2 regions of the Streptomyces agglomeratus genome follow, and region 2 is predicted to be linked to the other one. Evidence: riboswitches for the same ligand, from Rfam matches in the RefSeq annotation. Region 2 holds a riboswitch; the other holds the start of a gene.
The links. Region 2 has a riboswitch for cobalamin ahead of AS594_RS21560 (ABC transporter substrate-binding protein). Riboswitches for the same ligand answer to the same signal wherever they lie in the genome.

Region 1: linked by a shared signal. The riboswitch ahead of AS594_RS11975 (ribonucleoside-diphosphate reductase subunit alpha) and the one ahead of AS594_RS21560 (ABC transporter substrate-binding protein) in region 2 are both predicted to bind cobalamin.

Annotation. Positions count from the first base shown of each region.
Region 1 is NZ_MEHJ01000001.1:2,853,455-2,860,362, reverse strand. Features, by position in the region: gene AS594_RS11990 (helix-turn-helix domain-containing protein) at 1-382, opposite strand, end outside; gene AS594_RS45390 (hypothetical protein) at 465-683, shown strand; gene AS594_RS11980 (ribonucleotide-diphosphate reductase subunit beta) at 827-1,849, opposite strand; partial or broken gene AS594_RS11975 (ribonucleoside-diphosphate reductase subunit alpha) at 1,852-4,243, opposite strand; cobalamin riboswitch at 4,385-4,508, opposite strand; gene AS594_RS47560 (hypothetical protein) at 4,620-4,769, shown strand; gene AS594_RS11965 (YbdD/YjiX family protein) at 5,063-5,266, opposite strand; gene AS594_RS11960 (carbon starvation CstA family protein) at 5,263-6,908, opposite strand, start outside.
Region 2 is NZ_MEHJ01000001.1:4,952,425-4,959,332, reverse strand. Features, by position in the region: gene AS594_RS21580 (PLP-dependent cysteine synthase family protein) at 148-1,098, opposite strand; gene AS594_RS21575 (MoaD/ThiS family protein) at 1,098-1,376, opposite strand; gene AS594_RS47590 (putative leader peptide) at 1,480-1,593, opposite strand; gene AS594_RS21570 (ABC transporter ATP-binding protein) at 1,663-2,439, opposite strand; gene AS594_RS21565 (FecCD family ABC transporter permease) at 2,436-3,488, opposite strand; gene AS594_RS21560 (ABC transporter substrate-binding protein) at 3,500-4,438, opposite strand; cobalamin riboswitch at 4,543-4,677, opposite strand; gene AS594_RS21555 (M67 family metallopeptidase) at 4,747-5,163, opposite strand; gene AS594_RS21550 (amino acid permease) at 5,232-6,680, opposite strand.

The sequences.
Region 1 (6,908 bases), 2.1 Mb from region 2:
GGGTGGTGCAGCGCCGCCCGTCCAGCAGTCCCGCGGCCCCCAGCACGAACGCGCCCGAGCAGACGCTCAGCACCCGCGCGCCCCGGTCGACGGCGCGGCGCAGGGCGTCGAGCAGCGGCTCGGGATAGGTGCGGGCCTCGCAGTGCTGGTCGGCGGGAACGGCGATGAGGTCGGCGCTCTCCAGCCGTTCGAGACCGTACGGCACGGAGAGGGAGAAGGCGCCCGAACGGGCGGCTATCGGGCCGGGCTCTGCGGCGCAGACGGCGAAGTCGTAGACGGGAAGTCCCTGATCGCTGCGGTCGATCCCGAACACCTCGCAGATGACGCCGAGTTCGAAGGGGTTGACTCCGTCGACGAGTGCCACGGCAACGTTTTTCAGCATGCGTGCAGTGTGGCAGTAATTCGAGGTTCCATGACAGTCCTGCCACTGACTTTTCTTGGCCCCGAAGACCAGAGTGGACGCCATGGAAACCTTCTTGAACTACCTCGCGGTCCTCGTCGTCTTCACTCTCGTCACCCTCCCGTCCTTCATCGGCCACGCCAGGGAACGCCGGATCGACCGGCAGCTCAGGCAGGCCGAGAACCCCCGCCCGCGTCGGTCCGAGACCATCCGCAGCGCCCCGGGACGGCGGCCGGTGAGGCGGTCCGTCGCGGCGGACGTGCTGTCACCGGCCGGCAGGTGAACCCTCTGCGAGCGGTGCCCCGACGGCGGCCCGAAGACCCCCGAGAAGCCGAACGGCGCCGCGAAGGTCGTGCCCCACCGGCTGGTGGGGCACGGTCCTTCACGACGCCAGGCGCGACCGCCCGCTCGCGGTCCGACGGCGGTCTAGAAGTCGTCGTCGAAGGCGACCGAGCCCTCTACCGCGACCTGGTACGCCGACGGGCGGCGCTCGAAGAAGTTCGTCAGCTCCTGCACGCCCTGGAGCTCCATGAAGGAGAACGGATTCTGCGAGCCGTACACCGGCGGGAAGCCGAGGCGCTCCAGCCGCTGGTCGGCGACGCACTGGAGGTATTCGCGCATCGACTCGGTGTTCATGCCGGGCAGGCCCTCACCGCACAGGTCGCGGCCGAACTGGAGCTCCGCCTCGACGGCCTCCTTCAGCATGTCCGTGACCTGCTGCTGGAGAGCGTCGTCGAAGAGCTCCGGCTCCTCCTTGCGGACGGTGTCCACGACCTCGAACGCGAAGTTCATGTGCATGGTCTCGTCGCGGAACACCCAGTTCGTACCCGTCGCCAGGCCGTGCAGCAGGCCCCGCGAACGGAACCAGTACACGTACGCGAACGCGCCGTAGAAGAACAGGCCCTCGATGCACGCCGCGAAACAGATCAGGTTCAGCAGGAAGCGGCGGCGGTCGGCCTGCGTCTCCAGGCGGTCGATCTTCTCGACCGAGTCCATCCACTTGAAGCAGAACTGCGCCTTCTCGCGGATCGAGGGGATCTCCTCCACCGCGTCGAACGCCGCCGCGCGGTCGTCCGGGTCGGGCAGGTAGGTGTCGAGCAGCGTCAAGTAGAACTGGACGTGCACGGCCTCCTCGAAGAGCTGGCGCGAGAGGTAGAGGCGCGCTTCGGGGGAGTTGATGTGCTTGTAGAGCGTCAGCACGAGGTTGTTGGAGACGATCGAGTCGCCCGTCGCGAAGAACGCGACCAGCCGGCCGATCATGTGCTGCTCGCCCGGCGAGAGCTTGGCGAGGTCCGTGACGTCCGAGTGGAGGTCGACCTCCTCCACCGTCCACGTGTTCTTGATCGCGTCCCGGTAGCGCTCGTAGAAGTCCGGGTAGCGCATGGGACGCAGCGTCAGCTCGAAGCCCGGGTCGAGAAGGTTTTTAGAGATTGCAGCGTTTTCGCTCATGATTACTGGCACGCCTCGCAGGACTCGGGGTTCTCAAGGGAGCAGGCGATCGCGTCCGCGTCGGGGCGGCGGGGCCTGCTGTACGGGGATGGGGGCCGCGGCAGCCGCGCCGGAGCCGGCCGCGCGGGCGATGCGGGTCGCGGGGCGCGAGCGCAGGTAGTACGTCGTCTTCAGCCCCTTCTTCCACGCGTAGGCGTACATCGAGGAGAGCTTCCCGATGGTCGGCGTCTCCAGGAAGAGGTTCAGGGACTGCGACTGGTCGAGGTACGGCGTACGGGCCGCCGCCATGTCGATCAGACCGCGCTGCGGGATCTCCCACGCGGTGCGGTACAGGGCCCGTACCTCCTCGGGGATCCAGCTGAAGCCCTGCACCGAGCCGCTGGACTCGCGCAGCGCCTCGCGGGACTGGGCGTCCCAGACGCCGAGCTTCTTCAGGTCCTCCACCAGGTACGCGTTGACCTGGAGGAACTCACCGCTGAGCGTCTCGCGCTTGAAGAGGTTGGAGACCTGCGGCTCGATGCACTCGTACACGCCCGCGATGGACGCGATGGTCGCGGTCGGCGCGATCGCGAGGAGCAGGGAGTTGCGCATGCCGGTCTTCGCGATACGGGCGCGCAGCGCGTCCCACCGCTCCGGCCAGGTGACCTCGACGCCGTAGTGGTCGGGGTGCAGGACGCCGCGCGCCGCGCGGGTCTTCTCCCAGGCCGGGAGCGGGCCGCTGACCTCGGCGAGGTCGCAGGACGCCTCGTACGCGGCGAGCATGATGCGCTCGGCGATCCGCGTGGACAGGTCGCGGGCCTCGGCCGAGTCGAAGGGCAGGCGCAGCTTGAAGAAGACGTCCTGGAGACCCATCGCGCCCAGGCCCACCGGACGCCACTTGGCGTTGGAGCGGCCGGCCTGCTCGGTCGGGTAGAAGTTGATGTCGACGACGCGGTCGAGGAAGGTGACGGCCGTGCGGACGGTCTCGTCCAGCCGCTCCCAGTCGATCTCGCCGTTCCCGAGAACGAACGAACCGAGGTTGACGGAGCCGAGGTTGCAGACGGCCGTCTCGCCGTCGTCAGTGACCTCCAGGATCTCGGTGCACAGGTTCGAGGAGTGGACGACGGAGCCGGGCTCGGCGGTCTGGTTCGCCGTACGGTTCGACGCGTCCTTGAACGTCATCCAGCCGTTCCCGGTCTGCGCCAGGGTGCGCATCATCCGGCCGTACAGCTGGCGCGCGGGAATGGTCGTACGGGCCAGGCCGTCGGCCTCCGCCTTGCGGTACGCCTGGTCGAACGCGTCGCCCCACAGGTCGACGAGCTCGGGAACGTCGGAGGGCGAGAACAGCGACCAGTCGGCGTCCGCGTCGACGCGGCGCATGAACTCGTCGGGGATCCAGTGCGCGAGGTTCAGGTTGTGCGTACGCCGCGCCTCCTCACCCGTGTTGTCGCGCAGTTCCAGGAACTCCTCGATGTCCGCGTGCCACGTCTCCAGGTAGACGCAGGCCGCGCCCTTGCGCCGGCCGCCCTGGTTCACGGCGGCGACGGACGAGTCGAGGGTGCGCAGGAAGGGGACGATGCCGTTCGAGTGACCGTTGGTGCCGCGGATCAGGGAGCCGCGGGCGCGGATGCGGGAGTACGAGAGGCCGATGCCGCCGGCGTGCTTGGAGAGGCGCGCGACCTCGTGGTAGCGGCCGTAGATCGAGTCGAGCTCGTCGAGCGGCGAGTCCAGCAGGTAGCAGGACGACATCTGCGGGTGGCGCGTACCGGAGTTGAACAGCGTCGGCGACGACGGCAGGTAGTCCAGGCGGCTCATCAGGCGGTACAGCGCGGCGACCTCGTCGGCGGCCGGGGGGGAGTCGTCCTTGGCGAGGCCGGACGCCACGCGCAGCATGAAGTGCTGCGGGGTCTCGATGACCTGACGGGTGATGGGGTGGCGCAGGAGGTAGCGGCTGTAGACCGTGCGCAGTCCGAAGTAGCCGAAGCGGTCGTCGGCGTCCTGGTCGACCAGCGCGTCGAGGCGGGCCGCGTGGGCGTTCACGAAGTCGGCCGTGCGGTCGGCGATCAGGCCCTCGCGGTGGCCGACGGACACCGACTCGGAGAACGTACGGACGCCCTGCGTCGCCGCCTCGTCCCGGATCGTACGGGTCAGCAGGCGGGCCGCGAGGCGGGAGTACGCCGGGTCCTCGGAGATCAGCCCGGCGGCGGCGTCGGTGGCGAGGCCCCGCAGCTCTGCCGCGTCGGACGCCGCGTTGCGGCCGCGCAGGGCGGCCGCGGCGACTCTGCCCGGGTCGGTGTCGGGGAGGTCGGCGGTCAGGTCGGTGAGGGTCCGCAGCAGTGCGGTCCCGGCTCCGGGCCCGTCGGACGGCTCCGTCGATTCCGTGGCAGTGGCCGGATCGGCTGACGCGATGGTCACAGGGGTGCTCTCCCTCGCTCGGCGCGGGGCCGGCGGGGGAGCGGGGGCGTACGGGCACACGTCACCCGTCGAGGGCGGCACACCGCGTAGCGTCCACCGGCCCAACCGCGAGGCCCGGACGTGTCGGTATCCGGTTCGGTCGAGCCGGATACACCGTCGGCAGGTCTTCGGACTCCCGGGTGCACAAAAGCACACCGATCACACCGTTGCGGGACAGTTCCGGATTCACACCGGATTCCCCTGCGGCGACAGCGAGCATGAGCATACATGTGGGGGCGGTTGGATGATGCACCCCCCACATGTTGTGTCACGCGGGAAGGGGACCGCAGTTGTCACAGGGCGCCGCTATCGTCGTGAGCACAAGGAGGTACGCCCCATGACAGCTGTCGCCGGCCGGCCCCACCTGCTCCCCGAAGAGTTCGACGAGGCCACGCGCATACTCGCCCGCACGACCGAGGGCGTGCGTCTGGAGCTCATCGACGGGCGGCTGAGGAGCAGGGTTGTTCCGGACGGGGACCACGGGTGAATCATTCAGTGGCTGACGCGCATCTGCTTGCAGTCTCGTCCCGAGCTGTGGCTCCATCCGGACCAAGGGCTGAAGGTGCAGGCGTACCGCAAGGGCCGCGCGCCCCGACGGCTCACTCGCGCCCAGTGATGCCTTCGTACGAGAACGCGCACACCGTCCCGTTCGGCAAGCCGGTGGCGCTGCCCGGCCCGGTCGAACTCACCCTGGAGACCCAAGCCCTGAAGGAGTGGGTGCGCTGACGCCGACGGGCCGCCGTACCCCCGAATGGGGCGCGGCGGCCCGTGGGCGACCGTTCAGCAGCAGCGGAAGCCCTCGCGGGGGTCCGCCTCGCGGGCGTCCGTGCGGCTGCGCTCGAACTGGCGGCGGGTCATCACCGGCGCCCCGGGGTCGCAGGAGCGCGCGTGGGCGACGTACCGGTCGTACGCCGACTCGCCGGTCAGCTCGCGGACGTACCAGCGGATCCGGCCCGCCGCCCGCCGAACGTCCGTCAGCGTCATTCCGGCGTCCCCGTCCCGGCGGCCGCCGTCTCCTTGCGGTTGCCGCCCTCCGGGCCGACGCCGGCGGCGACCAGTTCGGCCTTCTCCTCCTTGGTGGCGATGATCGAGGCGGGGGCGACCAGCTTGGACTCGACGTACGGCGCCTCGTGGAGCTTGACGCTCTCGGGGTCGCGGATCGCCTTGAGGCAGACCCGGCCGGCGTCCGCGAGCACCACCACGATGAGGACCGCGAAGAGCGCGCACAGCACGCCGTCGACGGTCGAGTTGGTGACGACGGTGTGCATCTGGTCCATGTTCTTGGCGGGCGGCAGCACCTGGCCCGCGTCGATGCCGGCCTGGTACTTGTCGCGCTGGGCGAAGAAGCCGACCTTCACGTCGTCCGAGAAGATCTTCTGCCAGCTCGCGGTGAGCGTGACCGCCACGTCCCAGGCGAGCGGCACCGCGGTGACCCACGCCCACTTCAGGCGGCCGGACTTCACGAGCAGCGTGGTGCAGACGGCGAGGGCGACGGCGGCCAGCAGCTGGTTCGCGATGCCGAACAGCGGGAAGAGCTGGTTGATGCCGCCCAGCGGGTCGTGCACGCCGACCCACAGGAAGTAGCCCCAGCCGCCGACGACGACCGCGCTGGCGAACCAGACACCGGGCTTCCAGCTGACCTGGCGGAACGGCTTGTAGACGTTGCCCAGCATGTCCTGGAGCATGAAGCGTCCGACGCGCGTGCCCGCGTCCACCGTGGTGAGGATGAACAGCGCCTCGAACATGATTGCGAAGTGGTACCAGAAAGCCTTCATCGCGGTACCGCCGACGACGGCCGAGAAGATCTCCGACATGCCGAGCGCGAAGGTCGGCGCGCCACCCGTGCGCGAGAGCAGGCTCTGCTCCTCGACGTCCTTCGCGGCCTGGGCCAGCGCCTCGGGCGAGATGGAGAAGCCGAGGTTCGTCACCGCCTCGGACGCCGCCTGGACGCTGTCCCCGACGACGCCGACGGGGGAGTTGATGGCGAAGTACAGGCCGGGATCGATGATGCAGGCCGTGATCATGGCCATCACCGCGACGAACGACTCGGTCAGCATCGCGCCGTAGCCGATCATCCGGATCTGTGTCTCCTTCTGGACCATCTTCGGCGTGGTGCCGGAGGAGACCAGGGAGTGGAAGCCGGAGAGCGCGCCGCAGGCGATGGTGATGAAGACGAACGGGAACATCGAGCCGGCGAAGACCGGCCCGGTGCCGCTGGTCGCGAAGTCGGTGACGGCGGGCATCTTCATCGTCGGCAGCGCTATGAAGACGCCGAGGGCGAGCAGCCCGATCGTGCCGACCTTCATGAAGGTGGAGAGGTAGTCGCGCGGCGCCAGCAGCAGCCACACCGGGAGGACCGAGGCGAGGAAGCCGTACACGATCATCCAGATGACGAGCGTGCCCGGCTCCAGCGTGAAGGTGTCCGCCCACGAGGACTCCGCGACCCAGCCGCCCGAGACGATCGCGAGCAGCAGCAGCGCGACGCCGATGACGGAGACCTCGCTGACCCGGCCGGGACGCAGGACGCGCAGGTAGACGCCCATGAACAGGGCGATCGGGATGGTCATGCCGATGGAGAAGACGCCCCACGGCGAGTGCGCGAGCGCGTTCACGATCACCAGGGCGA
Region 2 (6,908 bases):
GGTGGGCTGCCGAGGCTGACACCCGGCCCCGGTCCTCAAACGCCGGACGGGCTGAGGGGAGCCGCGTTGCGGCGACCGTGCGGCCCGTCCGGCGTTTGAGGAGACGCCCGAAGGGCGTCCGGCGGTTCGAGGGGTCGTGCCGGCCCCCTACGCCCAGAGCTGGCCCTGGAGCGTTTCGATGGCCGCTTCTGTCGTCTTGGCCGTGTAGACGCCCGTCGACAGGTACTTCCAGCCGCCGTCGGCGACGACGAACACGATGTCCGCCCGCTCGCCGGCCTTGACCGCCTTCTTGCCCACCCCGATCGCCGCGTGCAGCGCCGCCCCCGTGGAGACGCCCGCGAAGATTCCTTCCTGCTGGAGGAGTTCGCGGGTGCGTGTCACCGCGTCCGCCGAGCCGACCGAGAAGCGGGTGGTCAGGACGGACGCGTCGTACAGCTCGGGGACGAAGCCCTCGTCGAGGTTGCGCAGGCCGTACACCAGGTCGTCGTAGCGCGGCTCGGCGGCGACGATCTTGATGTCGGGGAGGTTCTCGCGCAGGTAGCGGCCCACGCCCATGAGCGTGCCCGTGGTGCCGAGGCCCGCCACGAAGTGCGTGATGGTCGGGAGGTCGGTGAGGATCTCCGGGCCGGTGGTGGCGTAGTGCGCCCCCGCGTTGTCGGGGTTGCCGTACTGGTACAGCATCACCCAGGAGGGGTTCTCCGCCGAGAGCTCCTTGGCGACCCGTACGGCCGTGTTGGAGCCGCCCGCCGCCGGGGACGAGATGATCTTCGCTCCCCACATGGCGAGCAGGTCGCGCCGCTCCTGGGAGGTGTTCTCCGGCATGACGCACACGATGTCGTAGCCCTTGAGGCGGGCCGCCATGGCGAGCGAGATGCCGGTGTTGCCGCTGGTGGGCTCCAGGATGGTGCAGCCCGGCGTCAACCGGCCGTCCTTCTCCGCCTGTTCGACCATGTGGAGCGCGGGGCGGTCCTTGATCGAGCCGGTGGGGTTGCGGTCCTCCAGCTTGGCCCAGATGCGGACGTCTTCCGACGGGGACAGCCTCGGGAGGCGGACGAGCGGCGTGTTGCCGACCGCCGCCAGCGGGGAGTCGTACCGCATCAGACCATGCCGCCGGCGACGGCCGGGAGGATGGTGACGCTGTCGCCGTCGGCGAGCTTGGTGGAGATGCCGTCGAGGAAGCGGACGTCCTCGTCGTTGAGGTAGACGTTCACGAAGCGGCGCAGCTGGCCGCCGTCGACGATGCGCTCCTGGATGCCGGCGTGGCGCGATTCCAGGTCCGTGAAGAGGTCGGCGAGGGTGTCGCCGTTGCCCTCGACGGCCTTGGCGCCGTCGGTGTAGGTGCGGAGGATGGTCGGGATGCGGACCTCGATGGCCATGGCTTTCGACTCCTGTCAGGAGGGTGGCGTGAAAGGCGCGCGGCAGTTCGTCCCCCGCGCAGGGGCAAGCGTGTGCGTGTACGTGTGCCGGACGGCCCGCGGCTCAGGCCGTTCGGGCCGTACAGATTGCGCTGGCGAGCCGGCACAGGTCGACGTGCAGGCGCGCCACGAGCAGCACGGTGCTCGGCGTCGTCTCACTCACGTCGTGGGGAACCATGCGGTCATCGTATAGATTCCCGGCCCACTTGCCGGTATGTGATCTCACATTGTGGGCGAAATGTGCTCGTCACTTGGACACCGGTAGATAGACGACGGTCGGCGAGCCGGTCGTCGGATGGATGCTGACCTCGGCGGACACCCCGTAGACGGTGTGCAGGAGGTCGGTGGTGAGGACCTCTTCGGGGGTGCCGGACGTGACGACCCGGCCGCCGTCCAGGACGTAGATGCGGTCGCAGTAGTACGCCGCGAGGTTCAGGTCGTGCAGGGCGAGCAGGTTGGTCGTGCCCAGGTCGCGGACCAGGCTGAGGATCTCCAGCTGGTAGCGGATGTCCAGGTGGTTGGTCGGCTCGTCGAGTACGACGAGGGACGGCTGCTGGACGAGGGCGCGCGCCGTCAGTGCCCGCTGGCGTTCGCCGCCGGACAGGGACGGGAAGGCGCGCGCCGCGAGGTCCGCGATGCCGACGCGGGCGAGGGCGTCCCGTACGAGGGTGTCGTCGGCGGCCGTGTCCTGTTCCCAGAAGCGCTTGTGCGGGGAGCGGCCCATGGCGACGACCTCCCGGACGGTCAGTTCGAAGCCGCCCTGTCCGCCGTCCTGGGGGACGGTCGCGATGCGCCGGGCGCGGGTCTTGGGGCTCATGGCGTGCAGGTCGTCGCCGTCGAGGAGGACGCGGCCGTGGGTGGGGCGCAGGGTTCCGTACACGCAGCGCAGGAGGGTCGTCTTGCCGCTGCCGTTGGGGCCGACGAGCCCGACGGTCTCGCCGTCGGCGGCGGTCAGGGTGACGTCGTCGACGAGGTGGCGGCCCCCGATGCCGTACGAGAGCCCTTCGGCGGTGAGGGTCGTCATGCGGGGGCTCCTTCGGTCGTGCCGTACGCCCGGCGGCGCAGCAGCCACAGGAAGAAGGGGCCGCCGGTGAGCGCGGTGAGTACGCCGACGGGGATGTCCTGGGGTGCGGCGACCGTACGGGCGGCCAGGTCGGCCAGGACGAGGAAGGCCGCGCCGCCGAGCGCGGCGACGGGCAGCAGCCGGCGGTGTCCGGCGCCGACGGCCATGCGGGCGGCGTGCGGGACCATCAGGCCGACGAAGCCGATCGCGCCGCTGAAGGCGACGAGTACGCCGGTGAGGAGCGAGGCCAGGACGAACACGGCGGCGCGGAAGCGGCCGGTGTCGAGGCCGAGGACGGTGGCGCCCTCCTCGCCGGCCAGGAGCAGGTCGAGCGGCCGGGCGAGGGTGACGAGGAGGGCTGTGCCGAGCGCGAGGACGGTCGTGGGGAGCGCGAGCATGTCCCAGCGGGCGCTGCCGAGGCCGCCGAGGGTCCAGTAGAGGATTTCCTTGAGGTGGTCGGCGCGCGCGGAGGTGACCATCAGCAGGCTGGTCAGGGCGGACAGGATGTAGGAGACGGCCACTCCGGCGAGGAGGAGGCGTCCGGTGGTCATGGCGCCGCCGCCGCGCGCGAGCGCGTGGACGAGGACGAGCGAGGCGAGCGCGCCCGCGAAGCCGGCGAGCGGGACGGTGACGGTGGTGGCGAGGCCGGCGCCGATCCCCAGGACGATGACGCCGACCGCGCCGACGGAGGCGCCGGAGGAGACGCCGAGGAGGAAGGGGTCGGCGAGCGGGTTGCGTACGAGGGCCTGGAGGACGGTGCCGATGACCGCGAGCCCGGCGCCGACGACGGCGCCGAGCAGGACGCGGGGCAGCCGTACGTCGAGGACGATCGTGCGGTACGGGCCCGCGTCGGCGGCGCCGGTGACGATCTCCAGGACCTGCGGGGCGGGGATGCGTACCGAGCCGAGGGCGAGTCCCGCGACCGCCGCTGCCGCGAGGAGGGCGGCGAGCGCGGCGACGAGGAGGGTGTAGCGCAGCCGCCCGCGGGCGGCGGGGGTCTCGCAGCTCACGTCCGTGCCCGCTACTTCTTCAGCTCGGGGTGGAGTTGGCGGGCGAGCTTGTCGACGGCGGCCGGGGCACGTACGCCGAGGACCATGTCGGACAGGGGCAGGACGGCGAAGCGCTTGTTCTTGACGGCGGGGACGTCGGCGAGGGCCGGGTCGTCGAGGAGGCGCTGTTTCTTCTGGGCGACGGTGGTGCTGCCGTAGTCGAGGATGACGATGGCCTCGGGCCGGCGGTCGACGACGGTCTCCCAGGAGGCGTCGGCGAAGGGCTTGGGGAGGTCGGCGAAGACGTTCTCGCCGCCCGCGCGTCCGACCATCTCGTGGCCGATGCCCGCTCCGCCGACGGTGGAGGCGGTCTTGTCGCCGCCGTCGTAGACGAAGACGGAGACCGGGTCGACGCCGGCGAGCTTCTTCTCGGTGGCGGCGTTCACCGCCTTGGCCTCGTCGATCCAGCGCTCGGCGCGGCCGGCGACGCCGAAGGTGCGGCCGACCTCGCGGATCTCCTGGTAGAGGGCTTCCATCGAGGTCTTGCCGTCGGCGCAGTACTCCGTGTTCAGGCGGGAGTCGATGCCGGACTTCTTCAGCGTGTCGCGGCTGCGGCCGTCGCCGGGCGAGAAGGCGGAGGCGTAACCGCCGTACACGAAGTCGGGGTTGGCGGCGAGGAGCTTCTCGTACGAGGGGTACTCCTTGGCGAGCACGGGGGTGGCCTCGTACTGCTTCTCGTACTTGGGGAGCACCTTGTCGTCGAGGTAGGCGGTGCCGACCAGGGACTTGGCGAGGCCGAGCTCCAGCATGACCTCGGTGACGTGCTGGTTCATGGTGACGACGCGGGTGGGCGGTGCCTTGTAGGTCGTCTTCACGCCGCAGTTGGTGACGGTGTACGGGAAGCGGGGGGCCGCTTTCGCGGCGGTCTCCGGTGCGTCGTCCGCCGTGGTGCAGGCGGTGAGGGGGAGCAGGGCGGCGGCGGTTGCGGCGACGGCGGGGAGCGCGCGGCGGGAAAGCCAGGTACGGCCGGACACGGTGGTGCCTCCTCCGGGGGATTTCCTCGTCCCCTGGTCGGTGGTGCGGAAGGCGGCAGGTCAGTTCCTGGCTTCCAGGCATGGCGATGGCCGTGGCGGTCGTCATGACTGGTCACAGTGGCGGGACCGTGCCGGATTCGCACCGGCTTCCTGGGTCCTGCCGCCCGGGTCGTGCACAGTCTGTCACTGCGTCCCGTGTGGAGATCATTCGGGCCGGAGCCTTACGGCGCAGTGGCGGGGCCGGGCTACGCCTCGACCTTGACCTCTTCCTCCGTGATCACGCCGTCCACGATGCGGAACGAGCGGAACTGGAAGGGGCCCGCGTCGTCGGTGTCGGCGGTGGAGACCAGGACGTAGTGCGCGCCGGGCTCGTTCGCGTAGCTGATGTCCGTGCGGGACGGGTACGCCTCGGTCGCCGTGTGCGAGTGGTAGATGATCACGGGCTCTTCGTCCCGGTCGTCCATCTCGCGGTAGAGCTTGAACAGGTCCGAGGAGTCGAACTCGTAGAACGTGGGCGAGCGGGCGGCGTTCAGCATCGGGATGAAGCGCTCGGGGCGCCCGGACCCGGCCGGTCCCGCGACCACGCCGCACGCCTCGTCGGGGTGGTCGGCGCGGGCGTGCGCGACGATCTGGTCGTACAGGGCCTGGGAAAGGGTCAGCATGGGCCCCAGGATAAGCAAAGGGCCCCGCCCGTACCGAGGGATGGTACGGACGGGACCACATGCTGGGATCAGCTCTGCTCGGCGGCAGCCTGCCCGCTGTTGCGCTTCTTCAGCACCAGCCAGGACACGCCCAGCAGCAGCGCCCACAGCGGCGCGCAGTACAGCGAGATGCGCGCGTCCTTGTCGACGCCCATCATCACGATGACCATGCCGATGAAGAGCAGGGCGAACCAGCTCGTGTACGGCGCTCCCGGGGCCCGGAAGGAGGACTTCGGCAGCTCACCGCGGTCGGACTTGGCCCGGTAGCGGATCTGGCTGACCAGGATCATGATCCAGGCCCACATGCCGGAGATGGTCGCGAAGGAGACGACGTAGTTGAACGCCTCGCCCGGCCACTGGTAGTTGATCCACACGCCGACCAGCATCAGGGCGGCGGAGAAGGACGTGCCCACGAGGGGCAGGCCGTTCTTGGTCAGCTTGGTGAAGAACTTCGGGCCCTGGCCGTTGAGCGCGAGGTCGCGCAGCATGCGGCCGGTGGAGTACATGCCCGAGTTGCAGGAGGACAGGGCGGCCGTGAGGACCACGAAGTTGACGATGGCGGCGCCGACGCCGAGGCCCATCTTCTCGAAGGCCGCCACGAACGGCGAGACGCCCGGCTGGAAGTGGGTCCACGGGACGACCGACAGGATCATGATCAGCGCGCCGACGTAGAAGACGGCGATGCGCCACGGGACGGTGTTGATGGCCTTGGGCAGGACCGTCTGCGGGTCCTTGGCCTCGCCCGCCGTGACGCCGACCAGCTCGACGGCGAGGAAGGCGAACATGACCAGCTGGAGGGTCATCAGCGTCTGGCCGATGCCGTTGGGGAAGAAGCCGCCCTGGTCCCAGAGCATGGTGACCGAGGCGGTGTCGCCGGCGTCGGAGAAGCCGAGGGTGAGGATGCCGGCGCAGATGAGGATCATGCCGACGATCGCGGTGACCTTGATCATCGAGAACCAGAACTCCAGCTCACCGAAGAGCTTGACGGAGATCAGGTTCACGCAGAAGAGGAGGACCGTGAAGATCAGGGCGAAGACCCACTGCGGCTGATCGGTCCAGCCGTCGGTGCCCTTGGTCCAGTACTGCATGTACTCGGAGGCCGCGGTGACCTCGGTGATGCCGGTGACGACCCAGAAGAGCCAGTACGTCCAGCCGGTCACGAAGCCGGCGAAGGGGCCGACGAACTCGCGGGCGTACTCCGAGAAGGAGCCGGAGACCGGGCGGTACATGAGGAGCTCACCGAGCGCCCGCATGATGAAGAAGATGACGAGGCCGGCCATGGCGTAGGCCAGGATCAGGCTGGGGCCGGCGATGGAGATGCCCTTGCCCGCGCCGAGGAAGAGGCCGGTGCCGATGGCGCCGCCGATCGCGATCATCTGGATCTGACGGGCCCCGAGTCCGCGCTGGTAACCCTCGCCGGATGTCGCGCCTTCGGCCTCACTGCCGTCGTGCTGCTTGTCGACCTGCACTGAGGTCATGGTGTGTCGCGCCTTTCTCCATGCCGATCCGGCCTTGAACGGCTCGGATCGACTGTGACGATCCTTTGAGGGGCTCGGCCCCCGGATGTGGAATGGAGTTGCGTGCCGGGGTCAGCCGGCGTCAGCGCCCCCGGGGACAGGGGTGGCGTCCCCGGGCGGTCGTGAAGATTTATCACGCCCGCAACAGTGATCCACTGCGCCCAATGTGGCGCACACCACGGGAAAAAT